2 regions of the Serratia sp. HNCC26DJ206 genome follow, and region 1 is predicted to be linked to the other one. Evidence: predicted binding sites of a transcription regulator. Region 1 holds the regulator's gene; the other holds the start of a gene.
The links. The regulator PhoB, encoded in region 1, activates phosphate uptake and scavenging genes when phosphate is short. The targets are predictions, from matches to a motif close to CTGTCATAAAACTGNCNNAT.
Positions count from the first base shown of each region.

Region 1 (16,406 bases):
GGTGATTTACCTGCGCGCACCTGCCAGCGTGTTAGCTCGGCGGCTGGAAGAATACCCGGAAGATGCTCAGCGCCCGACATTGACTGGCCGCCCCATCGCTGAAGAAATGCTGGAAGTGCTGGCAGCGCGCGAAGCGCTGTATCAGGAAGCCGCCCATTATGTGATGGACGGAACCCTTCCTCCTGCGCAGGTGGTTGAACAAATCCTCGCGGTCTTGCAGTGTGAAACGGTGAAATAGATCCCCTCAGGGGCACATCTTCTGGTGCTCCGTTCTCTACCATGGCCCTATTTACTGAGGTAAAAAGTGAAGGGTTAACGTGCTCCTCTCATTCATGCTCATCATTCTTCGTTAGCCATAAAGAGTTAACCTTCGATATTAATAGCCTGTTTGATCATTCTTGGTGGAATTATCTTTATTAGCATTTTGTGCTGGGATTTATATTCCATAACGGACATCCACAAGCTTTCATCAGCAATAACTCTGCGATCTGTGCTGTGTTTTATTTATCGAAGCATTATTTTCTGCAATGGGTTGCGCATATAAAAAATAAACTGCTTGACGATAAGTGGTACGGGTTTTAGTTTCTAAATATTGATTAGGAACTGAGTTCCATATAGTGGAATAAGGCGTGCTATGACCACCTTAGAAAATGCCTCGGCGGTGTTAAAGTTATTTTCTCAGCGGTGTATGACCTATGGTCAGCCGGGGATTTCGTTCAGCGATGTGGTCGAGCAGCTTGGCTTGCCGAAAAGCACGGTTTCGCGCCTGTTACAAACCATGGAAAGCCAGGGGATGCTGGAGCGAGATCCGGTAAGCCGCTTGTATAAGATCGGGCATTTACTGCTTTCGGTGTCCAGCCATTATCTGTCAACGCCGCTGGTGGAAAGTGCGACGGTGCTGATGGCACAGCTCAACCAACTGACCTTCTGCACGGGCTATATTGCGATGATGGAAGGGAGTGAAAGCCGGGTGATGCGTACCTTCCCTGGGCGTCACTTTTTGCAGGTGGTCACACCGGTTGGTGTTTGTTCACCGGCAGCCGGAACCTCTGTAGGCCGGGCGATGCTGGCGCGGGAAAGTGATGAGCAGGTGCGTGAGCGCTTTGCGGCAGGTTATCAGGCCGCTTCTCACAACTCACCGCAAACGCTGGACGCGTTGCTGCAAAAACTGGCACAAGTCAGGCAGCAGGGCTGGTCGTTGGCGCGTAACGAAACGCTGCCGGGGATCAGTTCACTGGCAACGTCGGTAACCAATAAACACCGCAGTGAGACGGTGGGGTTATGTTTATCTTTTCCCTCTCAAACCGACGAGCAACCTTACTCGCCTCAGGTTCTTGAGGCATTAATGGCGGTTTCCCGGCAGTTGGCAGAAAGGCTTGGTGATGAGTATTGGCAGCAGATTGTTTAGGAATCCCCTTCACCGAGAAAACAGCGTTACGGCTTAATTAATTGGAATGCTAACACCAGGGGCATTTGCTGACGGTTTAATTACCGGGCGGCAATTAATCAGGCTAAGGCAGGTAATAAATCATTTCACTGTAAGTTCCAAATAATGGAACTGCGGCGGCAGTTTATGCCCGAAATATTATTTTCGCCAAACAACAGGGATATTCAGGGACACTGTTTATGAAACCAGAGAAAGCCATTAATCCGTTAAAAGACATCGGCACGCTGTTGGTGATGGTCGTGCTGTCCATCATCGGTGCCATTATCGGGGTGCAACTGATCACGACTTTGGGCGTAACGCCCAATACCTCGATCATCGGTGCGCTGTTTGCCATGTTGCTGGCGCGTATTCCATTGCAGATGTTCCAGCGTTACCGCTCAATACACACGCAGAACCTGGCGCAGACGGTGATCTCTTCTGCCACCTTCGGCGCGGCCAACAGCCTGCTGATGCCGATTGCCGTTCCTTACGTGATGGGGCAACCCCAACTGATCATGCCGATGTTTTGCGGCGTGGCGGCTGCGATGCTGCTGGATGCCTATCTGCTGTATCGCCTGTTTGATACCAAAGTGTTTCCCGCCGCCAATGCCTGGCCACCGGGCGTGGCGGCCGCAGAGGCCATCAAGGCTGGCGATCGGGGCGGCAAACAGGCATGGCTGCTGGTGGTGGGCGTGGTCGTCGGGGTTGCCGGTTCGATGCTCAAGATCCCGATGGCGGCCTTTGGTACCGCATTTATCGGCAACATCTGGGCGCTGAGCATGTTCGGCATTGGTCTATTGCTGCGAGCCTACGGCCAGCCGCTGACCGGGGTGGATCTCAACGCGCAGTATATTCCACACGGAGTGATGGTGGGGGCCGGGTTGGTGGCGCTGATTCAGGTGGTCCAGGTGATCCGCAACAAGCATGCGGATACCATCTCCACCCATACGCAGCCTGACAGCGAGGTGCGTAAAGCGCTTGGATTGGGAGCGGTGGGCTATGTGGCGATCGCCGCAATGTTGGCGCTGGCAGGGGGGCTGTACAGCGAAATGTCGCTGACCATGCTGCTGCTGTTTGTGATTTATGCCGCTTTTGCCGCCTTTGTGCATGAGTTGATCGTCGGTATCGCGGCGATGCATTCCGGTTGGTTCCCGGCCTTTGCCGTGGCGCTGATCACTCTGATTATCGGTATTTTGATCGGCTTCCCGCCGTTGGCGCTGTGTATTCTCACCGGTTTCACCGCCGCGACTGGCCCAGCGTTTGCCGATATGGGCTTTGACCTGAAAGCGGGCTTTATCCTGCGTGGTTACGGTAAGGACTTGCAGCAGGAACTGCTGGGGCGCCGCATTCAGTTGATTGCCGCGATGATTGCTTTTGTGATTGCCATTCCGGTGGTTTATTTCTCTTACAGCAGTTATTTCCTACAGGAACTGGTCCCACCGGTGGCGCGTGTGTATGCCAAAACCATCGAAGCTGGTGCGCAGCCGGGCATCGCCTTCAGCCTGCTGATTTGGGCTATTCCGGGGGCCATCGTGCAGTTTATCGGCGGGCCAAAACGCCAGTTGGGTGTGTTGCTGGCAACCGGTTTGCTGATCAACAACCCATTGGCCGGTTGGGCGGTGGTGGTGGGTATTACGCTGCGTATTCTGATCATCAAGCGTTGGGGCGATAAAGGCCGTACCCCGATGGAGATTATGGCGGCCGGGTTTATTGCCGGTGACGCGTTGTACAACTTCTTTAATTCGATTTTTTCCAGCAAAGGGAAATAACGCTGGGCGCATTGATACACAAAATTTGCGAGGTATAGAACATGAGTTTGCAACAAACGCTGCAGGTTTTTGAGTTAATCGACAACGCACACGTCAGCGGCCAGGACATTGTTGATTTATTCGCGCCATATCCGGCGGTTAAGGCCAGCACCCAGCGCGCCAGCGGGGCAAAAGGGTCGACGGATTTTGTCCGTATTGAGATTGTGGGTAACGCGGGCAAAAGCGTAGGCGGTAGTGCTCCGACGCTGGGGATCATTGGGCGGTTGGGGGGCATTGGTGCGCGCCCGACGCGTATTGGGCTGGTCTCTGATGGTGATGGTGCCATTGCGGCGATCGCCTGTGCCCTGAAATTGGCAGAAATGCAGCGCAAAGGCGATGTGCTGCCGGGGGACGTGATCGTTACCACCCATATTTGCCCGAATGCGCCAACGCGCCCGCACGATCCGGTGGATTTTATGGATTCACCGATCGATGACGTCACGATGAATGACCATGAAGTGGTGCCGGAAGCGGATGCCATTTTGTCGATCGATACCACCAAAGGTAACAGGATCATCAATCACAAAGGCTATGCGCTGTCGCCGACGGTGAAAGAGGGGTACATCCTGCGGGTGGCGGAAGACCTGCTGCGTATTATGGAGATGACCAGCGGCCGCGCGGCGGTGACGTTTCCGATCACCATGCAGGACATCACGCCCTATGGTAATGGTGTGCACCATCTCAACAGTATTTTGCAGCCCTCAACCGCCACCACGGCGCCGGTGGTGGGCGTGGCGATCTGCACGGAGTCGGTGGTGCCGGGTTGTGGCACCGGGGCCAGCCATGAAACGGACATCGCGTTAACGGTGAAATTTGCCGTGGAAGTGGCGAAAGAGTTCGGGCGCGGTACCTGTAGTTTCTATGATGCCGCAGAGTATGCTCAACTGCTGGCGCTCTATGGCAGTATGAGCCATCTGCAACGGCGGCAATAACCGCATTATCTGAACCTGTTAATTTTTCTTTTAGACTTGTTAATCGTTTGGGGCCTTTTGGCCCCGTTTTTTATTCTGCACGGATGTTCTGACCAGCCAGGAAAAAACGCTGCAACCTTCCCGTGCGCCGTGATCGCATTTCGTGTGAAAAACCAGTGACAGATCAGGCTCAATCCCCCAATATGGAACTCCACTAAGATGATAATGCGGGGGCCAGTCTATGCTGAAAGTGAACGAGTATTTTGGCGGAAAAGTGAAGTCTATCGGTTTCGATAGTAGCAGCATCGGTCTTACCAGCATCGGTGTGATGGAGGAGGGGCAGTACACCTTCAGCACCGCACAACCGGAGGAAATGACGGTGATCACCGGGGCATTGAAAGTGCTGCTGCCGGGCGCACCAGACTGGCAGGTCTTTACGCCAGGCGAAAAATTCTTCGTGCCGGGGCACAGTGAGTTCAACCTACAGGTTGCTGATGCAACCGCATACCTTTGCCGTTATCTGAGTAAATAATTTACCGCCGGGGTGCAACCGTTGCATCCCGGCGGCTTTGCTACGTTTATCGCTGCGCTTCGCCACCCAAGGCTTCAATGGTATTGCTGATCAACGCTGCCAGTTCGCTGGTCATCAGGATGAAATCGGCATCGAAACGCTGAGCGAAATCTTCACGATCGATATCATCGTTCTGCTCGCGTAATACATCGGCAAACTTCAGGCGCTTGAGAGAGCCATCGTCGGCCAGCACCAGTTGGATCCGTTCCTGCCAGTCTACCGCCAGTTTGGTCACCAGCTTGCCCGCTTCAATATGCACGGCGATCTCATCGCTGATCAGGTTCTGTTTTTTGCAGCGGATCACGCCGCCGTCTTCCAGAATGGCTTTCAGTTCGGCTTCATCCTGAATGATAAAACCGGCTGGCAGTTCACCGGAGCGCACCCATTCGGTCAGCGTCAGCTCGATCGGGCTTTCCATGGTCAGCGGCACCACCGGCAGCGAACCCAGGCTTTTGCGCAGCAGTGCCAGGGTATCTTCGGCGCGTTTGGCGCTGGCGGCATCGACCATGATCAAACCGTTGACGGTGTCGATCCACATAAACGTCTGGTTAAAACGGCTGAAGGCACGCGGCAACAGGCTGTGCAGCACTTCATCTTTCAGCGAGTCTTTTTCGGTTTTTTTCAGCTTGCGGTGCTGCTCGCCTTCCAGCTTATCGATCTTCGTCTGTAGCTCCTGCTTCAGCACCGGAGAGGGCAGGATCTTCTCTTCTTTACGGGCGCAGATCATGATTTGGCCGTTAACGGCGTGCGTCAGTGCGTCGCTGCGAGAGCCCATTGGCGAGACCCAGCCGGTTTTCGCCATATCCTGGCTGCCACACGGGGTGAACGCAAAGGCGCTGAGCTGTTTTTCCATTTCATCCGCGTTTAGCGCAACGTCGCGGCTCAAACGGTAAACCATCAAATTCTTAAACCACAGCATAGTGTTATCCCTGGCTGGGCGTGCATTTGTACCCCGAATTTCTCTTGCGGGTCGCACGCAGATTCGTCAAAAGCAGGGCGGCATGATAACGAATTGACGCTGAAAAAGCGCCTTATTCCCGCCGATTTGCGTCGGCTCCCGCGTTTCTGTGGCGCGTTTTCTGCAACGCTAACAGTGAGTAAAAGATTTTTTATCTGGGTTACATTAGGCTGTATATCCGTTGTTGTGGTGCGTTGAGGAGAAAAATCGTGCGCATTGGTATTGATCTGGGTGGCACAAAAGTTGAAGTGATCGCGTTAGCCAATGACGGGCGGGAGCTGTTCCGCCACCGTATTGCCACGCCGCGTCATGACTATCAGCAGACGTTGCAGGCAATTGTGGGGCTGGTGAGGTTGGCGGAAGAGCAAACCGGTCAGCAAGGTTCGGTTGGCGTCGGTATTCCCGGTACGCTGTCGCCTTTTACCGGGCTGGTGAAGAACGCTAACTCAACTTGGCTGAACAGCCAACCGCTGGATAAACATCTTTCTGCCATGCTGGCGCGTGAAGTACGGCTGGCGAACGATGCTAACTGCTTGGCGGTGTCAGAAGCCACCGACGGTGCCGGGGCGGGTAGCCAAACGGTGTTTGCGGTAATCGTCGGCACCGGTTGCGGCGCAGGCGTGGCGATTAACGGCCAGGTACACGCCGGGGGGAACGGTATTTCTGGCGAATGGGGCCATAATCCGCTGCCCTGGCTGGATGATGACGAACTGCGCTTTCGCGCCGAAGTGCCCTGCTACTGTGGTAAACAGGGGTGCATTGAAACCTTTATCTCCGGCACCGGCTTTGCCACCGACTATGCGCGGCTGAGCGGGACTGCACTGAAAGGGGATGAGATCATGGCGCTGGTGCAGCAGCAGGATGCCACCGCTGAACGGGCGATTGCGCGCTACGAACTGCGGCTGGCGAAGTCTTTGGCGCATGTAATCAATCTGTTTGATCCCGATGTGATCGTCCTTGGCGGCGGTATGAGTAACGTGGATCGCCTGTACCAGAACGTGCCGCGGTTGGTGAAGCCTTGGGTGTTCGGCGGCGAATGCGAAACCCCGATCCGCAAAGCGATCCACGGCGATTCCAGCGGCGTGCGCGGTGCGGCATGGCTGTGGCCGCAGTGATTACTTTCGCCAAGGGCTGAGGGCAACCTCACTTCTTGGCGATGTAATTCCCCTCGCTTTCGCTGCGCACCCGTTCAATGTGGATGGTCAGAAACATCATCTCTTCACGGGTCAATTGGTGCTGATAGTGCTTTTCAATGTGCTGGTTGATTTTGCCAGCACAGGCGAAGGATTCGTGATATTTGTCCTTCACTACCTGATACAGCGAGTCATCGTCGCTGTCGACGTAGTTTTTCCCCAGCAGGCGCTGGGCGAAGAATTTCAAATGGGTGACGAAGCGGTGATAGCTGAGCGCCTCTTCATTGTAATCAAAGCGGAAATGGTATTTGACGATATTCAGGATCTCCTGCATCACGCGGGTAATATGCAGGGTGTTGTGCATCTCGTCATTAAGCTGGGCGTTGACTAAGTGCAGGGCAATAAATCCGGCTTCATCTTCCGGTAGCTGAGTTTCCAGGCGCTGGGCGATGATTGTTAACGCCTCCAGCCCAAGGGCAAACTCGTTCGGATAGAGCTTTTTGATCTCCCACAGCAGCACATTCTTGATATCCAACCCCTGTGCATGGCGCTGCAACGCGAAGTGAATATGGTCGGTCAGCGTGATGTAGACGATGTTGTGCAGTTTCCCCGGCAGCTTTTGGCGGGCGAGGGTGATAATGCGATCGGCGGTGGTAATGCAGGCCAGCGGTATTTCCGCCAGCAGCTCTTTGTAACGCTCGCTCATCTCGCCGCTGTTGAGGGTAAACACCTTCTCGATCAGGCTTTCATCGATGCTATCACCGGCTTTCTTTTTAAAGCCAATGCCACGCCCCATGACCACCGTTTCTTCCTGATGGTCATTCAGCGTAATCACTACGTTATTATTGAGTATTTTAGCGATTTTCATGGCTATTCCTGGCTTTTCCAGCCCGCTGAAAACGAAAAAACCCGACACCCAGGAGCGATCCCGAAGGTCAGGTTTTGCCTGTATTCACAGTGACAATCCTTTTATCCCCGTCATGCATTAAGCCCTGCTGCCACTCGAATGATTCCGGGTAATTCTGCTGCATGATAACCATTGCCTGCCGTGGCTCAACGCTTTTCGCCTTGTACTGCCGCCGCGATCACATTTCTTATCACTCCAGCGGCCGCTTATTCGATGCGGAACTGCGATTCCAGCCTGCTGACGCCCAGCCCGTTGACTTTTTTCACCTTAATCTGCACCGGGATGCGCTCTTTCATCGCTTCGACATGGCTGATCACGCCGATGGTTTTGCCGGTGGCATTGAGGCTGTCGAGGGCGTCCAGCGCGGTATCGAGCGTTTCGGCATCCAGTGTGCCGAAGCCTTCGTCAAGGAACAGTGAGTCAATGCTGGTTTTATGGCTGACCAGATCCGACAGCGCCAACGCCAGCGCCAGACTGACCAGGAAGCTCTCGCCGCCCGATAGGGTGCGAGTGTCGCGCAGAGCATCGGCCTGCCAGGTATCCACCACCTGTAGTTCCAGCGCATCGCTGGTTTTACGCTGTAACAGGTAACGCCCGTGCAAACGGCCAAGCTGGTGGTTAGCCAGATACACCAGATGATCAAGGGTTAACCCTTGGGCAAACTTGCGGAATTTGTCGCCCTCTTTTGAGCCAATTAGCTGATTGAGCGTGCTCCAGTCGTCGTACTGCTGTTGGCTTTGTGCGATCTGCTCAAACAGCGTTTGCTGGTTTAAACGGCGCTCTGCATCGCTGCTTAATTGGTTACGTACTTCCCCTTGGCGCTGTTGCAGCGTTTTTAGCTGTTCAACCAATTGATTCAGGGCTTCCGGGGTGGCAAGCGCTTCGTCCAGATCCGCCGGGCGGCTTTGGCGCTGCTGCTCCAGCGTTTGCACTGCCTGGGCCAATAAGGTGCTGGCTTGTACCTGGCGCTGCTGCAACCGTTCTTTCTCTTGCTGTAATTGCTGGCGCGCGCCCTCTTCGAGCAACGCGGCGCGCAGCGCTGCTTCATCGGCAAATTCGCTGCTGGCGAGCGCCTGTTGCCAGTGCTGTTCAGCCTGTTGTAAGCGCTCGGCATACTGCTGTTGCTGCTGTTGCAAACCGGTGAGTTGGCCCATTAAGCGATCGCGCTGTTCCTGCGCTTGGCTCAGTTGTGCTGTGGCTTGTTTCAGGGCGTGATCGCAGGCCGTTTGCGCCGCCTGCAATTGCTGGCGAACCTGCACTACCTGCTGTTCACCAAACAACGTGCTGCGTTCGCGATGCAGTTCAGCCAGGTTTTTCTCCTGTTGCTGCACCAACTGCTGCAACTTTTCAAGCTGGCGCTGGGTCTGTGCATGGTTTGTTTGCAGCAGGTTACAACGTTCGTCCAGCAGCGCGAGGTCCTGCTGGGTTTTCTGCTGCTCTTGTTGCAGCGCGTTCAACGCATCTTTGGCCTGCTGAACGGCGCGGGTGGCCCGATCGTGCTGTAACAGCCACTGCTGCGTCTGGTTCTCTTCGCTGTCGCAGGCTGCCAGCCAATCGTTCAGGCGTTGCGTGTCGTGCAGGGTAAAATCAAACGCCAGCGGTGCGCTGAGCGTTTGCCAACTTTGCAAATGCTGTTCCTGCTGCTGCTCTTGCTGTTTCAACCGCTGTTGCAGTTGTTGCTGCTGTTCTTTCAGGCTTTCACTACGCGCGCGCAGTTCGGTGCCCTGCGTATGCAGCGCTTCGGCTGTTGTACGCATTTCTACCAGGCGCAGTGCGGTTTCTGAGGGTTTAACTGCCTGATATTGGGCGATCGCCGGGTGGTGGGTGGAACCGCACAGCGGGCAGGGCTCACCGGTTTGCAGCCGGGCGCGCTCGGCTTCCAGGCTGACGATCAGTTTTTCCAGCTCGTGCGTTTTCTCAACGTCATTGAGATGGTTTTTGTGTTGTTTGTACTGTTGGCGGGTTTGCTCAAGCTGAGTTTCTGCCTCAGCCAACTGTTTCTGGCGAGCATCAAACTCCAGCCGTTGCTGCTCCAAGTGCTGCTGGCCTTGTTGAAACAGCAACGCCAAGTTGGACAACTGTTGGCGCACCGGTCGCAGCTCGGCCAGTTCGGTTTGGCGCAGACGCAGTTTCTCCTGTGGAGATTGCGTTTCCAGCGCCGCCTGCTGTTGCCGCTGTTGTTCCAGCGCGCTGGTCAACTCGGCCTGTTTCGCCTGCGATTGGCCCGCCAGAGCGGCAAGCTGTGTGCGCTGGTTTGCCAGTTGTTCCAGCGTGCGGCGTTGTTGCTCATACTGTTTTTGGTTGTCGGTAAGCTCTTTATGCGTATCAGTCAGGGTGTTTTGTAACTGGCTAATCTGCTGGTCGAGCGGCACCACTTTATCGATCAGGTTCTGCTGCCGTTGCTGGTGTTCAACCTGCGCCTGTTTGGCGGTTTGCGCCTGCTCGAACTGCTGCTGCAACGGAATAATTTGCGCTAATTGCTGTTGTTGCTGTTGCACTAACAGCGCGATCTGCTGTTGCAGGGCTAGGCTGTCTTGCTGGCAACGGTTGCGCTCATCCAGCCGCGGGCGCAGCTTTTCTGCCGGTTCGCTGCGTGCCAACTGCTGCAAGCGGGGTTCCGCCTGCTGAGTGTCCTGCTGCACGGCGCTGAGCTGTTGTTGATATTCCTGCAACTGCCGTTGGGTGCTGTGCCACTGTTGCAGCCAGTTCAACTGATGCTGGCGTTGCTGCGCCTGCTGGCTGAGCTGCTGTTCTTCAGCGCTGAGGGCGCTGAGTTGGTTTTCCAGAGTTTGGCGCTGTTCGTCATTCAATAGTTCAATACCGCTGGCGCGATGATGCAGGGCCTCCAGATCGGTTTTCGCCTGCTTGTGCTGCTCAAATACCCGCTCGGACAACCGGCCATAAATCTCGGTGCCGGTCAGTTCCTCAAGCAGTTCGGCACGATCGTTGGCGTCGGCATTGAGAAACGCGGCAAACTGCCCCTGCGACAGCATCATCGATTTAGTGAAACGGCCGAAATCCAGCCCGGTAATCGAGGCGATCAGATCCAGCTTATCCCGCACTTTATCCGCCAGGATCTTGCCGCTTTCCCGTAGCGCCAGCTCCACTTTGGGGGCTTGTAAGTTACCGGTGGGGTCGTTTTTGGCGCGGCGCTGGCTCCAGAAGGCGCGATAGCCGATGCCTTTCACCTCAAACTCCACTTCCGCCAGTGATTCAGCGGTATGGCGCGTCATCAGTTCGTTTTGGCTTGGCGTCACGTTCAGGCGCGGCGTTTGGTGATATAGCGCCAGGCAAATTGCATCCAGCAGCGTGGTTTTGCCCGCGCCGGTCGGGCCGGTAATGGCAAACAGCCCGTTGCTGGCGAAGGGTTCGGCGGTGAAGTCGATTTTCCACTCGCCCTGCAACGAGTTCAGGTTTTTCAGGCGCAGGCTCAGGATCTTCATGCGGAGGGCTCCTCATCCTGGTGTAAACTTTCGACCACCTGCTGGAACATCTGGCGCATCCTTTGCTGGCGCGGTTCTGCCATGTCGCTCTCCAGCGCCAGCCGCCGTTCGAATACGTCGCCAACGCTCAGTTCATTCAGGGTTTCTTTATCCTGCTGGGCGATCACCAGGCGGCGTTGCTCTTTACTGCGCCGCAGTAGTAATACCTCGACCGGCAGATCATCGGCCAGTTGCTGGATACGGCGTTGAATATCGCTGAGGTAATCCTGCGTGGCGACTTCGATATCCAGCCAAACCGGCAATTCCCCCTGATGATCGGCAAATTGCCGCAGTTGCTGTTCGATCTGCTGTAGATCGCCTTTGATCAACTGCATCGGCTGGAAGGTGGGGACTTCCAGCGCAGTCACCTGTTGCAGAGCACCGTCGGCGAAATCGACCATCAATACGCTTTTGGCTTTGCCCAGTTCGTCAAAGCTGAGCGGAATCGGCGAGCCGCTATAGCGTATATGTTCGGATTTAGCCACGTTCTGGGCGCGGTGAATATGGCCGAGAGCAATGTAGTCGGCCGGGGGGAAGGCCTGCGCCGGGAAGGCATCCAGCGTGCCGATGTAGATATCGCGCACCGAATCGGAGGTGGTCACCCCCACGGTAGTCAAGTGGCCGGTGGCGACGATCGGCAGTTTCAAGCCCAGCGCATCGCGGCGCGCGCAGGCCGCCTGATACAGATTATGATAATGCTCGGCAATGGCTTCCTGTAAGGCCTGCTGTTTTTGCGTGCCAGATTCCCCGGCGCGGCTGGTGAGCAGATCGCGTGGGCGCAGGAACGGGATGGCGCACAGCACCGCACCCGGTTGGCCGTCGCGCTGCTTCAGCACCAGGATCTGCGATTCGATCGCCGTTTGCGCATTGGCAATTACGGTAGTATTCAGGCAGGAAAGCAGTTCACGTGATTCATTCAGCGTGGCCACGGAATCATGATTGCCACCCAAGATCACCAACTGGCAGCCGGTATGCTGCAATTCCACCACAAAGCGGTTATACAGTTCGCGGGCATAGCTTGGCGGGGAGCCGGTATCGAACAGATCCCCGGCGACGATCAGCGCATCCACCTGCTGCTGTTCCACCTGTTCGATCAGCCAGCGCAAGAAGGCCTGGTGCTCGGCGGCGCGGCTTTTGGTGAAAAAGTATTGGCCTAGATGCCAGTCAGAAGTATGAATCAGGCGCATGATACTCCCTGCATAAAATATAATTGCGGTGATTATAAGGGGCTGAGTGCCCTGTCGTGACGTAAGCATTATGACATCTAAATGATTTTTCTTTGATCGTTAGAATAATCACTATGCTTAGAGCCGCAAAGGCAGAGGCGATTTTCATAAAAGTGTCACAAAACTGACGCATAATGGCGCCGCAAAATAGCCTAATAACACATTGGCAGGGTTGACGATGGCAAGACGCATACTGGTGGTGGAAGACGAAGCGCCGATCCGTGAGATGGTGTGCTTTGTGTTGGAACAGAATGGTTACCAACCGTTGGAAGCCGAGGATTACGACAGTGCCATTGCGCGCCTGTCCGAGCCGTTCCCTGATTTGGTGTTGCTCGATTGGATGCTGCCCGGCGGTTCTGGCATCCAGTTTATCAAGCACATGAAACGCGAAGCGCTGACCCGCGATATCCCGGTGATGATGCTGACCGCACGCGGTGAAGAAGAAGATCGGGTACGCGGCCTGGAAGTGGGGGCGGATGATTACATCACCAAACCCTTCTCGCCAAAAGAGCTGGTGGCACGCATCAAAGCGGTGATGCGCCGTATTTCACCGATGGCGGTGGAAGAAGTGATTGAAATGCAAGGGCTGAGCCTGGATCCTTCCTCACACCGGGTAATGGCAAATGAGCAGGCGCTCGATATGGGGCCGACCGAATTCAAGCTGTTACACTTCTTTATGACTCATCCTGAACGGGTTTACAGCCGCGAACAGTTGCTTAATCACGTCTGGGGCACTAACGTTTATGTAGAAGACCGTACCGTTGATGTGCATATTCGCCGGCTGCGTAAGGCGCTGGAGACCAGTGGTCATGACAAGATGGTTCAAACCGTTCGGGGCACCGGCTACCGGTTCTCAACGCGCTATTAATCGCGCAATGTTGGAGCAGATGCCGTGTTAGAACGCCTATCGTGGAAGAGGCTGGCGATTGAGCTGGCCCTTTTTTGTTTGCCTGCTTTACTGCTGGGGCTGATTTTTGGCTATTTGCCCTGGTTCCTGCTGGCTGCGGTGCTGATTGCACTGGCGTGGAATTTCTATAACCAACTCAAACTCTCTCACTGGCTGTGGGTCGATCGCAGCATGACGCCGCCGCCGGGCCGCTGGAGCTGGGAGCCGCTGTTTTACGGCTTGTATCAGATGCAGCAGCGTAACCGCCGCCGCCGCCGTGAGCTGGCGCTGTTGATCAAACGCTTTCGCAGCGGGGCGGAATCTTTGCCCGATGCGGTAGTGATGACCACCGTTGAAGGCAATATTTTCTGGTGTAACGGCTTGGCACAGCACCTGCTGGGCTTCCGCTGGCCGGAGGACAACGGCCAACATATCCTCAACCTGCTGCGCTATCCGGAATTCAGCCAATATCTGCAACAGCAGGAATTCTCCAAGCCGCTGACGCTGCAACTGAATAATGAGCACTTTGTCGAATTCCGCGTGATGCCCTATTCCGAAGGGCAACTGCTGATGGTGGCGCGTGATGTCACCCAGATGCGCCAGTTGGAAGGTGCGCGTCGTAACTTCTTCGCCAACGTCAGCCATGAGCTGCGTACCCCGCTGACGGTGTTGCAAGGCTACCTGGAGATGATGAGCGATCAGGAACTTGACGGTTCGCTGCGCGGCAAAGCGCTGAGCACCATGCAGGAGCAGACCAAACGTATGGACGGATTGGTGAAGCAACTGCTGACGCTGTCGCGCATTGAGGCGGCACCCAACATCGATATGAATGAAAAGGTCGATATCCCGCTGATGCTGCGGGTTTTGCAGCGTGAGGCGCAGTCGCTTAGCAATGGCAATCATGCGATCAGCTTCCGGGTAAACGAAAACCTCAGGGTATTTGGTAACGAGGATCAGCTGCGCAGTGCGGTATCCAACCTGGTTTACAACGCCGTTAACCATACGCCGCCGGGCACCAATCTTGAAGTGAGCTGGCAGCAAACGCCGCAGGGTGCGCAGTTCCAGGTAAGCGATAGCGGGCCGGGCATTGCTCCCGAACATATTCCACGGCTGACCGAACGTTTCTACCGCGTGGATAAGGCGCGTTCACGCCAGACCGGCGGCAGCGGGCTGGGGCTGGCGATCGTCAAACATGCGCTCAGCCACCATGATTCACGGCTGGAAATATTGAGCGAGCCCGGTATCGGCACGCGTTTCATCTTTACCCTGCCTAATCGGTTGATTGTGCCCGCCGCTTTGTCAGAGAATGCGGTGAAAAATTAACGCGTGGACTTGGTAATGGCTCGATTCACCCAAGGATTGCTGTTTTGCCTGATGCTGTTGCTCAGCCCTGGTGCGCTGGCGCAGCCGGACGGGATGCTTTCCGGCAATCTCTCCAGCGCCGGTTCCGACACGCTGGCCAATCTGATGGCGCTGTGGGGGCAGGATTTCAGCCAGCACTATCCTAACGTTAACCTGCAAATTCAGGCCGCCGGATCCTCAACGGCCCCTACCGCATTGGCGGCGGGCGCGGCGCAACTGGGGCCGATGAGCCGGCCGATGAAAGCGGCGGAAGTGGCGGCGTTTGAGCAGCGCTATGGCTATCCGCCGCTGGCGGTGCCGGTGGCCGTTGATGCGCTGGTGCTGTTGGTGCATCAGGATAATCCGTTGCGTGGGCTGAACTTGCAGCAGCTCGATCAGATCTTCTCTTCCACCCGCCGCTGTGGCGAAAACACCGCGATTCAGCGCTGGGGCGAACTGGGGCTTCAGGGCAGTTGGGCACAGCGCACGTTGCAACGTTTTGGCCGCAATTCCGCTTCTGGCACTTACGGTTATTTCAAGCTGCGTGCATTATGTGGCGGTGATTTTATGGCGCGGGTGAACGAATTGCCCGGCTCGGCTTCGGTGGTGCAGGCGGTGGCGGGATCGTTAAGCGGCATCGGCTATGCCAGCATTGGCTTTCGTGCCAGCGGGGTGCGCTTGCTGCCGCTGGCGGAATCAGGCAACAACTACGTGGCCCCGACGGAAACCAATGTGCGCAACGGCAGCTATCCGCTGGCGCGTTACCTGTATATCTACATTAATAAAGCACCTAACCAACCGCTGGAACCCTTGACCGCAGCGTTTCTTGATCGCGTGCTTTCGGTGCAGGGGCAGAGGTTGGTGAATCACGACGGTTATCTGCCGTTACCCCCGGAGACGCTGCGCAAAACGCGCATGATGCTGGGGCTGGAGCAGGCCCGCTGAGTGACAAAAATTGAGCGCATACCACGCACTGAGCGATTGGATTTTGGTGTTATCGCGCAATATTTAACCCTATGATTCACACTCTGTGAGTTTGCTGCTCAAAGATAATACAAATCATGTAGTGCATATTTATTGATAACCCCTATGATCGACTGGCTGTAAAATATTATCTGGACGATCGCTCTGCTTTCTTCGCTGCATCTTGTCTTTTGGCGCTATAAACGTTTAACTTAGCCCCCGTTGCTGGACTAAACCTCCATTCACCCTTTGGTCTTTCAAGCCTGTTGCCGTTGGCTACAGCTTGAAATCTGTCGGGGATATAACTTCTAAAATTCTGCCCATCATCATGAGTGGTCATCTTGCGAACAAGGACGAAGCGCCGGGCATTGTGCGTTTTTTGTGCTTTTTGTCTCTGAATGCAATGGCAGACCAGCAACCCAATTCAGGCATTTTGCCACCACACTGGCGGAAATTTATTCATTTTTACAGGCAACACAGCATCCTATGAGTCAGCGTTTAACATCAAAAGATATTCTGGCGTTGGGGTTTATGACCTTCGCCTTGTTCGTCGGTGCCGGGAACATTATCTTCCCGCCGATGGTGGGTTTGCAGTCCGGCGAGCACGTCTGGACTGCGGCACTCGGTTTTCTGATCACCGCCGTGGGTTTACCGGTGATAACGGTGATCGCGCTGGCGCGCGTGGGTGGCGGTGTTGATGCACTGAGTACGCCGATTGGCCGCAGCGCAGGTTTGCTGCTGGCGACGGTGTGCTATCTGGCCGTCGGCCCGCTATTTGCCACTCCGCGTACCGC
Region 1 is NZ_JBXUGP010000025.1:54,474-70,879, forward strand. It holds gene aroL (shikimate kinase AroL) at 1-238, shown strand, start outside; gene AC2A1E_RS17145 (IclR family transcriptional regulator) at 635-1,408, shown strand; gene AC2A1E_RS17150 (OPT/YSL family transporter) at 1,627-3,195, shown strand; gene AC2A1E_RS17155 (DUF1177 domain-containing protein) at 3,237-4,166, shown strand; gene ppnP (pyrimidine/purine nucleoside phosphorylase) at 4,387-4,677, shown strand; gene rdgC (recombination-associated protein RdgC) at 4,724-5,635, opposite strand; gene mak (fructokinase) at 5,884-6,789, shown strand; gene licT (BglG family transcription antiterminator LicT) at 6,818-7,675, opposite strand; gene sbcC (exonuclease subunit SbcC) at 7,921-11,157, opposite strand; gene sbcD (exonuclease subunit SbcD) at 11,154-12,383, opposite strand; gene phoB (phosphate response regulator transcription factor PhoB) at 12,601-13,290, shown strand; gene phoR (phosphate regulon sensor histidine kinase PhoR) at 13,315-14,631, shown strand; gene AC2A1E_RS17200 (PstS family phosphate ABC transporter substrate-binding protein) at 14,647-15,594, shown strand; gene brnQ (branched-chain amino acid transport system II carrier protein) at 16,099-16,406, shown strand, end outside.

Region 2 (16,406 bases), on a different contig from region 1:
GAACTGGAACGCCATTACACCCCGTGCGATGTGATTAACGACTACACCGCCGGTAAGCGCATTGCGCGTGAAAGCCGCCCGGCGCGCGGTTTATTCGCGCTGGATAACGTTGAAAAAAGGAACATTGCATGACGGCTTATTCTTCACTGTTGCGCACCGGTTGGTATTGCAACGGGGCATGGCAAACCACAGCCCAAACTTATCCGGTCGATAATCCGGCCAACGGCGAAAGGGTGGCCGATGTGGCGCTGGCTGGCCGAGCAGAAACCACGGCGGCGATTACCGCTGCGGCCGCTGCACTCCCCGCTTGGCGCGCTCAAACCGCCAAGGCGCGCGCAGAAATCTTGCAACGCTGGTTCCAGCTGATTATGCAGCATCAAAAAGAGCTGGCGGAGCTGATGGTCACCGAGCAAGGCAAAGTGCTGAGCGAAGCGAGCGGCGAAGTGGCCTATGCCGCTAGTTTTATCGAATGGTTTGCCGAGGAAGGCAAACGCGCCTACGGTAAAACCATCCCAACCCCTAAAAACGGCAACCAGATCCTCACGTTTAAACAACCGGTAGGGGTCATTGCCGCCATCACCCCGTGGAACTTCCCACTGGCGATGCTGACGCGCAAGCTTGGCCCGGCGTTGGCCGCTGGCTGTACCGCAGTGATTAAACCGGCGAATGAAACGCCGCTTTCGGCCTTCGCGCTGATCGTGCTGGCGGAGCAGGCCGGGGTTCCTGCGGGCGTCATTAACGCCGTTTCTGGGGATACCGTGGCTATTGGTGAAACCTTAATGGCCAGCCCGCTGGTGCGCAAAGTCTCCTTCACTGGCTCCACGCCCATCGGCAAGCTATTGATGCGTCAGGCTGCCGATACGGTGAAAAAGCTGTCGTTGGAACTGGGCGGTAATGCGCCGTTTATCGTGTTTAACGATGCGGATCTCGACGCTGCCGTTGCCGGTGCGATGGCGGCAAAATTCCGCAACAGCGGGCAAACCTGCGTGTGCGTAAACCGTTTCTACATTCAGGACGGTATTTACGATCGTTTTGTCCAGAAGCTGACCGAGGCCGCTCAGGCATTAAAAGTGGCACCGGGTATGACACCAGGGGCACAGCAGGGGCCGTTGATCCATGTGAAAGCAGCAGAGAAAGTGGCAGCCCACGTGCAGGACGCGCTGAAGCTGGGTGCCAAACTGATGTGCGGTGGCGAGCGCCATGCGCTGGGTGGTTCGTTCTTCCAGCCCACCGTGCTGGCAGAGGCCAACGAAAAAATGCAGTTAGCCCATGAAGAAACCTTCGGCCCGCTGGCCGCCTGTTTCCGCTTTAGCGATGAGCAAGAAGCCATTGAACGCGCCAATGCGACGCCGTTCGGGCTGGCGGCTTATCTGTACACCCGCGATTTGGCGCGCGCCTTCCGCGTCAGTCAAGCTCTGGAAAGTGGCATGGTCGGCATCAACGAAGGGATTATTTCCACCGAAGTGGCGCCTTTTGGTGGGGTGAAAGAGTCTGGTTTAGGTCGCGAAGGCTCGGACGTTGGTCTGGATGAATACATGGAAACCAAATACGTCAATCTAGGGCAGTTGCTGTAAGCGAGCCTAGGCATTACGGTTAATCTGTTTCCCCTCTCCTACAGAGCTGCCTCTTATACCGTCTATATCAGTCAGGAGTCATAGGAATTGCCGTAAACAGAACGCAACTCCATGAAACAACAATGGACGGCAATTGCAGGGCCCAAGGCGGGGCCCTGCACCGCGCCTACGCTTAACATGCCCTGCCCGCTGCGCGGGTGCCTTCGCTACACCACCGTCGCCGGGCGGGTCGGCTACGACAGGCGTCCCTTCCTGTCTCGCCTAAATCGGCCGTCCGTGGCCGATTTTCCCTGGCAACGGTGTCTTGCTCAGCAGGCCATGATGCGCTCAACGTCAACACCCGAATCTGTAAGCACTGGGCAGCCTTTGCAATACCGCTGATAACAGCGTGTCAAACCTATCGTTGGTGAGATGAGCACCGGTGTTGACGCCATTGAAGGCGCCGAACGGAAACACAGCGCATAGGCAAAATCGCCAAGGAAGGCGATTTTAGGCGAGATGAACAGGGATGTGAATCGTAGCCGGCCGTGATGCGCTGTGGTGGAGTGAGGGAAGTGGGCGAAGCCCACCGCCTGATAGGGCAAGGGCCGGGGTGCTGGGGGCTGGCTCTTGAGCCCCCAGCTCGGTCGCGTTCACCCTATCGCCAAGTGAACACAACATGTTTAGCGACCGAAATAATGACTCTCATCCCTTATCTCAAAATGTGAACAAGAGACAACCCACATGACGAGGGGATCAAACGTGCCACAATTAACGTCTGTGTTTCGAGAGAGGTTACAGAGAGATTAACTGGCCGGTAACGGTGGCCGATTGCGCCACCAGCGCCAACTGCGTTTCAGCGCTTTGGCCTGCGGGCTAAAGCGCTGGTTTAACGCATTCGCCAAGATATCCAGCGTCAGGCAGAAGATGAAATACACCAGCGCCACAAACAGGAACACCTCCATCGGATAGACCATGCTGCGGTTATTCACCTGGGTGGCCAGGAAGGTCAGTTCACCAACGCCAACGATATAAGCCAGTGAAGTATCTTTAATCAATGAGATCCACTGGTTGATAAACGAAGGCACCATCATGCGCAGCGCCTGCGGCAAGACGACCAGCAACAGCACCTGCCAGCGATTCAGCCCCAAAGAAAGCCCCGCCTGCCACTGCCCGGCACCGATGGCAACGATCCCCGCTTTGACCGCATGGGCCAGATAGGCCGAGGCGATCAGCGCCAGCGCGCACACCACGGTGGTAATTTCCGGAATATCGACACCGAACACCATTGGCAGCAGGAAGTAAGTCCAGAAAATCAGCATGATCACCGGGATCGCGCGGAAAAACCCTAACACCGCCGCCAATAACCCCGCCAGCACACCGCGCGACATCGCCAGCGCCACGCCCAGCAAGGTGCCGAGAATCGCCGAGGCTACCCCGGCCATCAGGCTGATCGCCAACGTCAGCGCCGCGCCACCCAATGGCCCATCGGGGAAAGTGCCCCACAGCAGGTAACCTAAGTTCTCGTGGATAACGGTGAAATCCATCTTAGTGCCCCCCGAGCGGTTTACGCTGCTGACGCCACATGCCCCAGCCTTCCAGCAGGGCAATAATCGCGATATACAACACCGTCGCCACGCCAAACGCCTGGAAGGTGCGTAGGGTTTCGGTTTCTACCTGACGCGAAGCGTAAGACAGCTCCGCCACACCGATAGCCATGGTCAGCGACGAATTTTTGATTACGTTCATGTATTGCCCCAACAACGGCGGGAAAGCGATTTTCAGCGCCTGCGGCAGCACCACGTAACGCATGGATTGCCAGCCAGTGAGCCCTAGCGCGTTGGCGGCGTACTTTTGCCCACCGGCAACACCACGGATACCGGAGCGGATCTCTTCGGCAATAAAGGCGGTGGAATAGAGCGTGAGGCCAAAAAAACCTGCCAGAAACTCAAACGAGGGCCACTCGAACCATCCCAGTGCATGAGGAGTATTCAGCCACTGCATGGCGGCTGAGGGCAGGATTTGCCCGGCGGCAAAATACCAGAAGAACAGTTGTATCAGCAGGGGGGTATTACGAAATAACGCGCTGTACGACACCGCCAGCCAGCTTAACGCTCGCACGCTGCTGTCCCGCATGGTGGCCAGAACAAATCCCAACAGCGTCGCTGCCAGCCCGGCGCAGGCCGATAGCCATAGCGTCATCAGGAAGCCATGCCATAGCCAGCTCAGATATTGTGGCGCCAGCAGCCAATCTGAGAGTTGTTGCAAATTCATCTGCGGTATTTCTCCTCACCTCAGCCCTCCCCAACCGGAGAGGGCAAAGGGAGATTAGGCTTTAGGCTGTTGATCCAACGGGCCGATCTTGAAGCTGCCACGCGGCTGGGCAGAATTGGTTTCCGGGCCGAACCAGCGATCGTAAAGCTTCACCGCTTCACCATCTTGTTCCAGCTTGATCAGCGTATCGTTAATGGTCGCGGTCAGGCGCTCTTCACCTTTAGGAATGCCGACGCCCTGATACTCTTTGGTGATACTGAACGGAGAAATTTCGAAATCCGCTTTTTGCGCGGCTGGCAGGTTGCCCAGCAGACCAACCAGCTTGGCGTCATCCTGGGTAATCGCCTGTACGTTGCCGTTGCGCAGTGCGACAAACGCCAACGGCGTATCGTCGTAAGAGATCACTTTAGCGGTGGGGTAATGCTCGCGCAGGGTGATTTCCTGCACCGTGCCTTTATCTGCCCCAATGCGCAGTTTTTTGATGTCTTCCGGCGTTTTCAGCACGCCTTTGTGAGCAATGAATTTCTGGCCGGTAGCGAAATACGGCACGCTAAAGTTCACTTCTTTAGCACGCTCATCGGTGATGGTGAAGTTGGCGGCGATCAGATCGACCTTTTTGGACACCAGCAGAGGAATACGGTTGGCCGGGTTGGTGGCGCGCAGTTCCACTTTAACGCCCAGCGCTTTACCAATGGCGTCCGCCACATCCACGTCATAGCCCACCAGCTTTTTCGTTTGCGGGTCGATGTAACCAAACGGCGGGTTACTGTCGAATACCGCGATACGTACCACACCGGCTTTTTTAATATCGTCGAGTTTATCGGCATGGGCAGCCCCCACAACAAGGCTGGTCAAGCTGGCTAACAGGGTTAAGGCGAGAACGCGCTGTTTCATAAGAGGCTCCTAAGGGGATGATGTTGTGCTGGCTAACAAGCTATCAGCCCTCCCTTAGGTCAGGAAATAATATTAAAAGCTATATTTATAACCATTTTAACTTTATGGCGTTCAAATGTACTAAAGGCGCTGTATTCAGCGCCTTTATAGGTAACTCATTGGTGAAATTACGCTTTCTTCTCGTCTTTAGTTTCAGACAGCAGCGTTTCCAGCGCATCGCCGCCCAAATGGCGGAAATCCTGGCCTTTAACGAAGTAGAAGATAAATTCGCAGATATTCTGGCAGCGATCGCCGATACGCTCGATAGAGCGGGCGCAGAACAGCGCGGTCAGCACGCTTGGAATGGTGCGTGAGTCTTCCATCATGTAGGTCATCAGTTGGCGCACGATGCCTTCATATTCCTGGTCGACTTTTTTATCTTCGCGGTAGATGCGGATCGCTTCATCCAGATCCATACGCGCAAAGGCATCCAGCACGTCGTGCAACATCTGCACGGTGTGGCGGCCAAGCGATTCCAGGCTCACCAGCAGCGGCTGATGCTGATGGGAGAATTTTTCCAGCGCGGTGCGGCAGATTTTGTCCGCTACATCACCGATACGTTCCAGTTCGGAAATGGTTTTGATGATCGCCATCACCAGGCGCAGGTCGCTGGCCGTTGGCTGGCGTTTGGCAATAATGCGCACGCAGGCTTCATCGATCGCCACTTCCATCATGTTGACCTTGGCATCGCCTTCGATCACCTGCTTGGCCAACTCACCGTCCTGATTATGCATCGCGGTGATCGCGTCGGTCAGTTGCTGTTCCACCAGCCCGCCCATGGTCAACACCTGGGTGCGGATGTGCTCAAGCTCTGCGTTGAACTGGCCGGAGATGTGTTTGTTTAAATTCAGGTTATCCATGATGCATCCTCATCAACCATAACGGCCAGTAATGTAATCTTCGGTCTGTTTTTTCTGCGGCGCAGTGAACAGAGTGTCAGTATCACTGAACTCGATCAATTCGCCCAGATACATAAATGCGGTGGAATCAGAACAGCGCGCTGCCTGCTGCATATTGTGGGTCACAATCACCACGGTGTAGTCAGACTTCAGCTCGCTGATCAGTTCTTCAATTTTACCGGTAGAGATTGGATCCAGCGCCGAGCAAGGCTCATCCAGCAGCAGCACTTCCGGGCGAATAGCGATACCGCGCGCAATGCACAAACGTTGCTGCTGGCCGCCGGACAGGCTGTAGCCGCTCTGGTGCAGCTTGTCTTTGGTTTCGTTCCACAGCGCCGCTTTGGTCAGCGCCCACTGCACGCGCTCGTCCATATCGGCACGGGACAGCTTCTCGAACAGGCGCACGCCAAAGGCGATGTTGTCGTAAATCGACATCGGGAACGGCGTCGGTTTCTGGAATACCATGCCCACTTTGGCGCGCAGCAGGGCAATGTCCTGGTTATCGGTCAGAATGTTTTGCCCATCCAACAGAATATCACCTTCAGCCCGCTGCTCCGGGTACAGCTGATACATCTTGTTGAAGGTACGCAACAGGGTGGATTTACCACAGCCTGACGGACCGATAAATGCGGTCACTTTATTCTTGGCAATATCCAACGTGATGTTTTTCAGCGCATGGAATTTGCCATAGTAAAAGTTCAGATCGCGTACCTGAATTTTGCTGCTGGAAGCGGAGTCAACAATGCTCATCAAGACTTCTCTCTTTTCACCGCGCCAGCCAGGCTGACGCTTAAATTTTTATGAATGCTTTTTCTTGGCGAAAATCACACGCGCCAGGATATTCAGTAACAGTACGCACAGGGTGATCAACAGCACCCCTGCCCAGGCCAGCTGTTGCCATTCGGCAAACGGGCTCATGGCGAATTTGAAAATGGTCACCGGCAGGTTGGCGATCGGCTGCATCAAATCCGTGCTCCAGAACTGGTTCGACAGCGAGGTAAACAGCAGCGGAGCGGTTTCACCTGCAATACGCGCAATCGCCAGCAGCACACCGGTGATAATGCCGGAAACCGAAGCCTTCAAGGTGATGGCCGAGATCATGCGCCATTTCGGCGTGCCCAAGGCATAGGCCGCTTCACGCAGCGTATCCGGCACCAGCTTGAGCATGTTCTCGGTGGTGCGAATCACTATCGGGATCTGCAACAGTGCCAACGCAATAATCCCAGCCCAGCCGGAGAAGTGTTCCATTTTCGCTACCACCACGGTGTAAACGAACAGGCCCACCACGATTGACGGTGCAGACAGCAGAATATCGTTAATAAAGCGGATCACTTCCGCCAGCCAGGATTTACGGCCGTATTCTGCTAGGTAGATCCCCGCCATAATGCCCAGCGGTGTACCGAAAACAGTCGCCCACAGGATCAGCAGGCCGCTACCGGCGATAGCGTTCGCCAGCCCGCCACCGGCGGTATTCGGCGGCGGCGTCATTTCAGTGAACAGCGCCAGCGACATGCCGTCGATGCCCTTGGTCACGGTGGAGAACAGGATCCATACCAGCCAGAACAGGCCGAATACCATGGTCGCCATCGACAGGAACAGCGCAATACGGTTTTTCTGGCGGCGCCAGGCCTGCATTTTGCGGCGGCTTTCTGCCAGCGCTGCGGGGTTTTGCATATCCATCGTTGCCACGTTAGCGTCCCTCGTTCTTAGCCAGGCGCATAATCATAAACTTCGACAGCGCCAGGACGATAAAGGTGATAACAAACAGGATCAGCCCTAACTGCATCAACGCAGAAGTGTGCAGCCCGGATTCCGCTTCCGCGAATTCGTTAGCCAGCGCCGAGGTAATACTGTTGCCCGGCATAAACAGCGAGAAGCTGTCGAGCTGGTAGGTGTTGCCGATGATAAAGGTCACCGCCATGGTTTCCCCCAGCGCACGCCCCAGGCCAAGCATCACTCCGCCAATCACGCCGTTTTTGGTGAACGGCAGCACGATGCGCCAGATCACTTCCCAGGTGGTGCAGCCAATGCCGTAGGCCGACTCTTTCATCATCACCGGGGTTTGTTCGAATACGTCGCGCATCACTGCGGCAATGTAGGGAATAATCATAATCGCCAAGATCACTCCGGCGGCTAAAATGCCGATACCAAACGCCGGGCCGGAGAACAGCTCACCAACAATCGGCATACCGGAGAGCACGTTGCCGAGCGGGGTCTGGAAATATTGGGCAAACAGCGGGGCAAACACGAACAGGCCCCACATGCCGTAAACAATGCTTGGGATCGCCGCCAGCAGCTCAATGGCGATGCCCAGCGGGCGCTTCAGCCAATTGGGTGCCAGCTCGGTCAGGAACAGGGCAATACCAAAGCTGACCGGCACCGCGATCAGCAAGGCGATCAGCGAAGTCACCACCGTGCCGTAGATCGGCACCAGCGCACCAAACTGTTCAGCCGGGGCATCCCACTCTTTGGTCCACAGGAAGGCGAAGCCGAACTTCTGCATGCTTGGCCAGGAGGCGATAATCAGCGAAACAATAATGCCGCCCAGCAGCAATAGGGTAATCAGCGCCGCCAGTCTGACTAGCGCGCTGAAGATGATGTCACCATTTTTACTTGGTGCTTTAATGGTCGGCTTAGATCCAGCCATAGATTACTCTTCTGTTTTAAAGCTTGAAGGGCCCAGCACGCTGAGCCCTGACACATCAGGCTGAGGCGCGGTAAATTCCGCACCCCCTGCATAGTTAGAACAAGGCTTTACCGGAACTGTCTTTGATATTGGTTCTCCAGGCCGCGCGGATCTGCTCAACCACTTCATGTGGCAATGTGGCGTAATCCAGTTCGCTGGCTTGCTTGGCACCGGTTTTGTAAGCCCAGTCAAAGAACTTCAGCACTTCTGCGCCTTGTTCGGGCTTCTTCTGCTCTTTGTGTACCAGGATGAAGGTAGTGGAAGTGATCGGCCAGACGTTGTCGCCTTTCTGGTTGGTCAGGTCCTGAGCAAAAGTTTTACTCCAGTCCACGCCTTTGGCCGCTGCGCTGAAGCTCTCTTCAGTTGGGCTGACCGGTTGGCCGTCTGCTGAGATCAGTTTAGTGTAAGCCAGGTTATTCTGCTTGGCGTAAGCGTATTCCACATAACCGATAGAGCCCGGCAAGCGTTGTACGAACGCGGCAATGCCGTCGTTACCTTTGCCGCCCAGGCCGGTTGGCCAGTTAACGGTTGAGCCTGCGCCAATTTTCTCTTTCCACTGCGCGTTAGCTTTGGCCAGATAGCTGGTGAAAACGAAAGAGGTGCCGGAACCGTCAGCACGACGAACCACCGCAATATTCTGATCCGGCAGTTTCACGCCAGGGTTCAGCTTAACGATCGCTGGGTCATTCCATTTTTTGATGTTACCCAGGTAGATATCACCCAAGGTTTGACCATCCAGGGTCAGTTCGCCGGATTTGATGCCCGGAATGTTCACTGCCAGTACCACGCCACCAATCACGGTTGGGAACTGGAACAGGCCGTCAGCGGCCAGTTTGTCGTCAGACAACGGTGCATCGGAGGCGCCAAAGTCAACGGTGTTGGCAATGATCTGCTTCACGCCGCCAGAGGAGCCGATCCCCTGATAGTTAACTTTGTTGCCGGTTTCTTTCTGATAAGAATCTGCCCACTTGGCGTAAACCGGAGCGGGGAATGTCGCACCTGCACCGGTCAGGCTAGCAGCAGCGAACGCAGACACAGAGGCCAGGGAGAAAGTCGCTGCCACAATACTGGCGACGGTGGTACGCATCAGTTTCATAATCCCTCCTAATGGGATATTCAAAAATCAACTTTGAGTTGTTTTCATCAGAGTAAGTATTGTTGCAGGAGGGAAAATAGGACAGTTAAGTGACAGAAAAATGTACGAAATATGACAATTATATTACAACCAACAGAAAACAAATTAATTTAATTTAAAATCAATAAGATAAAAACAACTGGCAGTTGAACACTGCCAGCCATGATGATATTGCGATCACGTTTAGAAATAATAGTTAAACGACAGCTGCCAACGCCGTTCTGGGCGCACCTGTTCCACTTGCGATGCTTCCAGACGATAGATTTTCTGCCACTGCAAAGCCAGATCCACCGGGCCGATATGACGACGCACCTCGGCAAAGCCCATATTCTTCTGCCGTTGCAGATCGCGCTGCCAGATCGCATTCACATCGTAATTATCGACAATATCTTTCCAGTATGCCTGGAACAGCACGGAACGACGGGGCATCAGCCAGTTCTGTGCTTGCAACGAGGTCTCACCGAGCGAGGTTGCCCCTTGTGCCACGGCATAAGGGGGTAGGTTGGCAAGGAAATCCAACGCACGCTGATTATCAGCACTGCCGTTATAATGGCCCTCAGCACGCAGCGTTAACCGATTCTCCCCACTCCAGGTCAGACCATAAGCCAGACGATTGCGCCAGCGGCTCTCCTGCTGCTGCTCGGGCAAGGAGGTTTGCCACATGTAGGGCTGGCGCCCTCCGGCCCACTCGGTGTAGAACAGCGTGGAATGGGAAAGGACTCGTGAAAGGTTGAAACCCAACTGCGGTGAGCGGCCTTGCTCCAGCAGGAGCAGCCACTGTGGGTTCAGGTTTTCTGCCCACTGATAGCTGCCCACCAGCAGCATGCGTTGCCTCGGGTTACTGGCTCCCCAGTCCAGGCTGGCACTTTGCTGGCTCGGATGTTCACTGAGTTTGGGCGACCAGATCGCTGTCAAAGCGGCTTTATCCCACAGATACTGCCAACGCAGCATAGCATTGCCCAAGCGGTTATTTCTCAGAGTCTCTGGATCGGCAGACGTAACGGAGCGCACCGTGCCCTGCCCGAGGAAATCGGTAGGGTTATAACCGAATGCCAGACCATAGCGCGTGTTGACACGTCCAGCATCCAACAGTAAACGCGGCGTCACTTTATACGTCAGGTAGGCTTCTTTCAGCGAGTTAACGTTGCTGTCACTGCGTAGACCGGGTGAAAAACGGCTATCAACCCGGTTAGCAAACACAAAGCGCCAGTCCTGAGAGGGATTCGCCGTTAAGGGCGCATCCCAACGCAGATCGAGCGAGATTCGCTGCTGGTTGCCACCGTTCTCATTCAGGCTGGTGGCCGCTTCAGCCGTCATATTGAGTTTTTTACCCTCAACGGGTGAGAACGTGGTGCTATCAGCCAAATCCAAAGCCGCCAGCGTGGCATCTTCTCCATGAGCAAATGGTCCATACAAAACTGATAATGCCACCATCCATGACCGCGCTTTCTTCATCCGTCAGTCATCCTTGAAATGCGGCAGGTAATCACGCTGTAGCCAGGCTTCGGGAACATCGTACCAGGCGAAATCCTGGTGCTTGAGTACGGTGACCAACTGCGAATTTAGCCCATCGATGATCACCGCTTCCGTTGGGCGACTTCCCCCTAGCACCGTTTGGTAACGACGGAAATAGGTGGTCTTGAGCAAATTGCCGTTCACGGCATAGAACTCGGCTTTACAGCTTTTGAAGTCCTGCTTATCCACCCAGAGATCCATAGACGGATAGGCAGCGTCCTGATGCTGTGCCACCAGATGTAGGCGATAGCAATCCCGCTGCTGTCGCTCCCCGTCCAGCACCCGTTCTTCACCCACTAAAGTGGCCTGATAATCGTAATTCCAGTTTGCCGTCACCACGTCACCGTTAGCGGCCTGCCCCAGCAGGCGTTGCTGAGGTGAAATAGGCACGCTAGCCTGGCTGGCAGGATCATAAAGCCACAGATCGCGGCCGCTTTTCAGCGTTAGCTTGCCGGCATCCCGTTGTGGGCTGACAAACTTCACCAAGCTACGAAACTGACCACTCGGATAGGCGCGAGAATAGAGGCGCAATGTGCTGGTCTCATGCTGCTTGCCGCTTTTATAGCTAACCAGAGTGGTGCTCAAGCTGAAAGAGCGACTCGGGTTGCGCACCTCATCGCTTTTTTTCAAAATGTCCTGAGCGCTGAGCGTGGCCAATGCCTGAGTGCTGGCAAACAGGCTAAACAATAGGCCAGAGAGCAATGAGAATCTCATCATGCGGATCTTCCTTGTGAGTCAACAATAACCTCCCACCATCCATTGTGATGGGATCAGGCATGGCGCAGTGCTTGTACAATATGAACGTTTGCCGCTCGCCGGGCTGGCCACCAGGATGAAGACACTGCGGCAACCATCAGAATAGCCAACACGCTTAGCAGCATCGTCCATTCCCCCCAAATACGAATCTTGATTGGGATTGGTGCAATCACCCCCGGCGGATGCCAGGTCAGGCCGGAGCGATTGATGAAATAAGCCAGAAACAGCGAAAGAATAATGCCTGTCAGACAACCAATAATGCCCAGCAAAATGCCTTCATTCAGGAACAGGCGCTGAATATCCTGACGCTTCAGCCCCACCGCACGCAACGTACCGATTTCAATCGTGCGCTCCAGCACCGCCATACTCATGGTGTTGCTAACGGTGAACAGCGCAATGCACAAGATGAGCGCCAGCAGAAAATGGAATATCTTGCCGAACATATCCAGGATCTGGTTGTACAACGGCTGCAACTGAGAAAAGTCATAAACAGCCAGAGGTTCATCGGCCAACGTAGTTTTAAATAACTGCTGCAAACGAGCGCGAGCCGCTTCCAATTGTTCTGTATTATGCAGTTGCAGAGTAATTGCCGTGACTCCCGCTTGGTCACGACCAAATACCAGTTGCTGGGCTTGTGCCAGATGAATACCGACGTAGCTGTCATCCAACTCTCTGGCGGCCTGCGGCTGGACGGCCTCAACCTGCACACGAATGATATTGGGCGCTCCGCCCACCGAGGCAGCCAACAGCTCGATTTGATCCCCGGTTGATGGTTTCCTTTCCTCCCGCGTCTGCTGCGCGAGTAGCATCAGATCGTCAGGAAGCGCCGTTGTGTTGTTCTCTGCCGGGGTCACCGAACTGCCACAGGGTTGGTCAGCGATAAAATCACATAACTGCAACATACGCGCCACGCCTGCGCCGATCATCGCAGCATCAGGGTCATGTTCGTTGAGGGTCCTCTCCTGCCTCCCTTCGCCGAGATGGTACTCATCCCATTTGTTCAGTGCTTCCTGGCCCGCCGCTTCGCTGCCATAAATCAATACGGGGCGGGAAGTGCCAGCGGCATAATTTCCGGCAATGCCATTGAGGATCAGCACCGGGGTTTTAACTACCACCATCTGGCGTAACTCGGGATCCTGTTCAATCTGCGCCATGATTTTCTGGTGGTTTTTGATGCTATATTCTGCCGGGTTGGCCGAACCATTCAGCAAGTAGTCTTTATGTTGTATTTGCAGATGGCCAGTATCACGGACAAAGGTCGTTTGCAGACTGTATTCAATAGAGCGGTTATAGCCACCAAATAACAGAATGCCTACGGCACCAACGGTAATAGCACAAAGGGTCGATAGCGTTCGCCGTCTGTTACGCAGTAAGTTGCGTAAGGCCAGCTTGAATGTTTGCATAATGATTTTTCTCCAGCGGGAAACTTACTGCATTGCAATGCGGGTAACATTGCCATCATGTACCTGATAGAGATCGTCGGCTTCTGCAACAACCTGCGGATCATGGGAGGAAAAGACCACCGTCACCGAATGTTCCTGCTGCAAACGCCGCAATAACTGCAAAATAGAGTTGCCGGTTTTGCTGTCCAGATTAGCCGTCGGTTCATCGGCCAGTACCAGGGAAGGGCGGTGAATAAGAGCCCGGGCAATTGCGACGCGCTGGCGTTGACCACCAGAGAGTTGCCCTGGTAACGATCGTGCTTTTTCAGCCAAACCGACGGTTTCCAGCATATTCATGATGGCGGATTTCCGCTGTGCAACCGTTGTACCTTGCAAGATAAGCGGGATCTCAACGTTTTCCCAAACGCTCAAGACGGGGATTAAATTAAAATTCTGAAAAATAAACCCAAGGTTACGGGCGCGAAATGCACTGCGTTGATCGTCATTCAAGCGTGACATTTCCTGCCCGGCAATCACCAGGCTGCCTTGATCGGGACAATCAATCCCACCAATAACATTCAATAACGTCGTTTTACCACTCCCAGATTGACCAGATAATACGGTGAAACGTCGCGAGGCGATTTTTATATTAATATCTCTTAATGCCTCAACCTTGGACTGCCCCAATAAATAGTTTTTGCAAATCCCTTTAATCTCCACTGCCCACATTTTCTTTAATTCCTTTTAAATATAAAACATCAATTCAAGAAAGAGGCAATAAAATTAGTCTAACACAAGTAAAAATACAAATAACACATTGACTCTATCCAATTAAGACCCTACTGCATCTTAACAAAGCATATAGATATTTGTACACTAAGGCTACGACAACATATTCTAAGTTTTCTCCTAAGCATTAATCTAATTATATTTTAACCATATCATCAAGGCAACCAACGCCAAACACCCTCAGTATAAAAGTGATATCGCTTTCTTAACCCTAAGACCACCCTGAATAACATACAGAAAAATAAGGATATTTTTATTAATGAAGCGATTCCACAAAATTAATGCATTATTAATGTATCTTATAAAGTTGCAGGTAAGTAAGATAAGAATAGCTATTAATATACTGACGTGATCGGGTTAAAAAAAACAGAATGATTAACAGAAAAACAAGAAAAATCTTAACAAAGCTAAGGTACAGCAGATAAATCACACGTTCTAACTTTTTGCTAAGCTGAATAGATTGATAAAAAAACCGGCACACAGGCCGGTTTTTGACGTTATTGGCAGAACCCCATCCATCACTCTACGGTAACGGACTTCGCCAGGTTACGCGGCTGATCTACGTCAGTACCTTTGATCAGCGCCACATAATAAGACAGCAACTGCAACGGTACGGTGTAGAAAATAGGCGCCACGATCTCTTCAACGTGTGGCAATTGAATAATGGTCATGCCTTCGCTGCTGACAAAACCGGCATCCTGATCGGCAAACACGTACAACTGACCACCGCGCGCGCGCACTTCTTCGATGTTGGACTTCAGTTTTTCCAGCAGTTCGTTATTAGGGGCCACCACAATCACCGGCATATCCGCATCAATCAACGCCAATGGGCCATGCTTTAACTCGCCAGCAGCGTAGGCTTCCGCATGAATGTAGGAGATCTCTTTCAGCTTCAGCGCCCCTTCCATCGCGATCGGATACTGATCGCCACGGCCAAGGAACAGCGCGTGATGCTTGTCGGAGAAACCTTCCGCCAGCGCTTCAATGCTCTTATCCAGCGACAGCATCTGCTCGATACGTGCTGGCAGCGCCTGTAGGCCGTGGACAATTTCATGCTCAACGCTTTCAGCCATGCCCTTCAGGCGGCCAATACGCGCCACCAGCATCAACAGCACGGCAAGCTGGGTGGTGAAGGCTTTGGTTGATGCCACACCGATTTCAGTACCCGCTTTGGTCATCAGTGCCAGATCGGATTCACGCACCAGTGAAGAACCAGCCACGTTACACACCGCCAGTGAACCCAGGTAACCCACTTCTTTCGACAGACGCAGCGCAGCCAGCGTATCGGCGGTTTCACCGGACTGAGACAGGGTGATAATCAGGCTACCAGGACGCACAGCGGATTTGCGATAACGGAATTCAGAAGCGATTTCCACGTCACAAGGCACACCAGCCAGCGATTCGAACCAGTAACGCGCCACCATGCCAGAGTGATAAGAGGTACCACAGGCGATAATCTGTACGTGCTGCACTTTTGCCAGCAGTTCATCAGCGCGTGGGCCCAGTTCGCTCAGGTTGATCTGACCATGGCTGAAACGCCCCTCGAGGGTGTTTTTCAACGCCATTGGCTGTTCAAAAATCTCTTTCTGCATGTAGTGACGGTACGCGCCTTTATCACCGGCATCGTATTGCACCTGAGATTCGATCTCCGGGCGCTCAATGGCGTTACCCTGCTTGTCAAAAATGTTGACCGTGCGGCGGGTTACTTCCACTACGTCGCCTTCTTCCAGGAAGATAAAGCGGCGAGTCACCGGCAGTAACGCCAGTTGATCGGAAGCAATAAAGTTTTCACCTACGCCACGGCCAATCACCAGCGGGCTGCCTGAACGAGCGGCGACCAGCACGCTAGGATCGCGGCTGTCCATCACCACCGCGCCGTACGCGCCACGCAGTTGCGGGATCACGCGCTGAACCACTTCCAGCAACGTACCGCCCTGCTTCTGCTCCCAATGCACCAAGTGAGCAATCACTTCGGTATCAGTTTCTGAGCTGAAGCGGTAACCGCGCTCGATCAGCAGTTCACGCAGCGGTTCGTGGTTTTCGATGATGCCGTTATGCACCACGGTGATGTAATCAGAAATATGAGGATGCGCATTCGCTTCGGTTGGTTCACCGTGCGTTGCCCAACGGGTGTGAGCAATACCGGTTCCCCCGTGCAGAGCATGATGTTCTGCCGCTTCGGCCAGTTTTTGCACCTTACCGACACGGCGTAAACGGCTGACGTTACCTTCGGCATCAACCACGGCTAAACCCGCAGAGTCATAACCACGGTATTCCAAACGACGTAAACCTTCCAACAGGATTTCTGCAATATCACGTTGCGCTACTGCGCCTACAATTCCACACATCAGTTTGTATTCCTAATTAAACGCCTTTCGGGGCGCTTTCGATGCCTTGACCTGATTTTGCCGGTTTTTTACCGTGCATCCCCGAGCCTGTAGATGGTGGGGTTATTATGTTTTGCTCTGTGCTTTACTGCGAAAG
Region 2 is NZ_JBXUGP010000010.1:113,859-130,264, forward strand. It holds gene AC2A1E_RS08825 (aldo/keto reductase) at 1-132, shown strand, start outside; gene AC2A1E_RS08830 (NAD-dependent succinate-semialdehyde dehydrogenase) at 129-1,574, shown strand; gene AC2A1E_RS08835 (amino acid ABC transporter permease) at 2,360-3,100, opposite strand; gene AC2A1E_RS08840 (amino acid ABC transporter permease) at 3,102-3,827, opposite strand; gene AC2A1E_RS08845 (ABC transporter substrate-binding protein) at 3,882-4,721, opposite strand; gene phoU (phosphate signaling complex protein PhoU) at 4,889-5,620, opposite strand; gene pstB (phosphate ABC transporter ATP-binding protein PstB) at 5,633-6,409, opposite strand; gene pstA (phosphate ABC transporter permease PstA) at 6,458-7,348, opposite strand; gene pstC (phosphate ABC transporter permease PstC) at 7,350-8,306, opposite strand; gene pstS (phosphate ABC transporter substrate-binding protein PstS) at 8,401-9,441, opposite strand; gene AC2A1E_RS08875 (hypothetical protein) at 9,664-10,935, opposite strand; gene AC2A1E_RS08880 (outer membrane lipoprotein-sorting protein) at 10,939-11,712, opposite strand; gene AC2A1E_RS08885 (ABC transporter permease) at 11,766-13,154, opposite strand; gene AC2A1E_RS08890 (ABC transporter ATP-binding protein) at 13,179-13,862, opposite strand; gene glmS (glutamine--fructose-6-phosphate transaminase (isomerizing)) at 14,441-16,270, opposite strand.
Region 2: pstS (phosphate ABC transporter substrate-binding protein PstS) is a predicted target of PhoB. The motif match lies at 9,518-9,537, and genes of this name have one in related genera.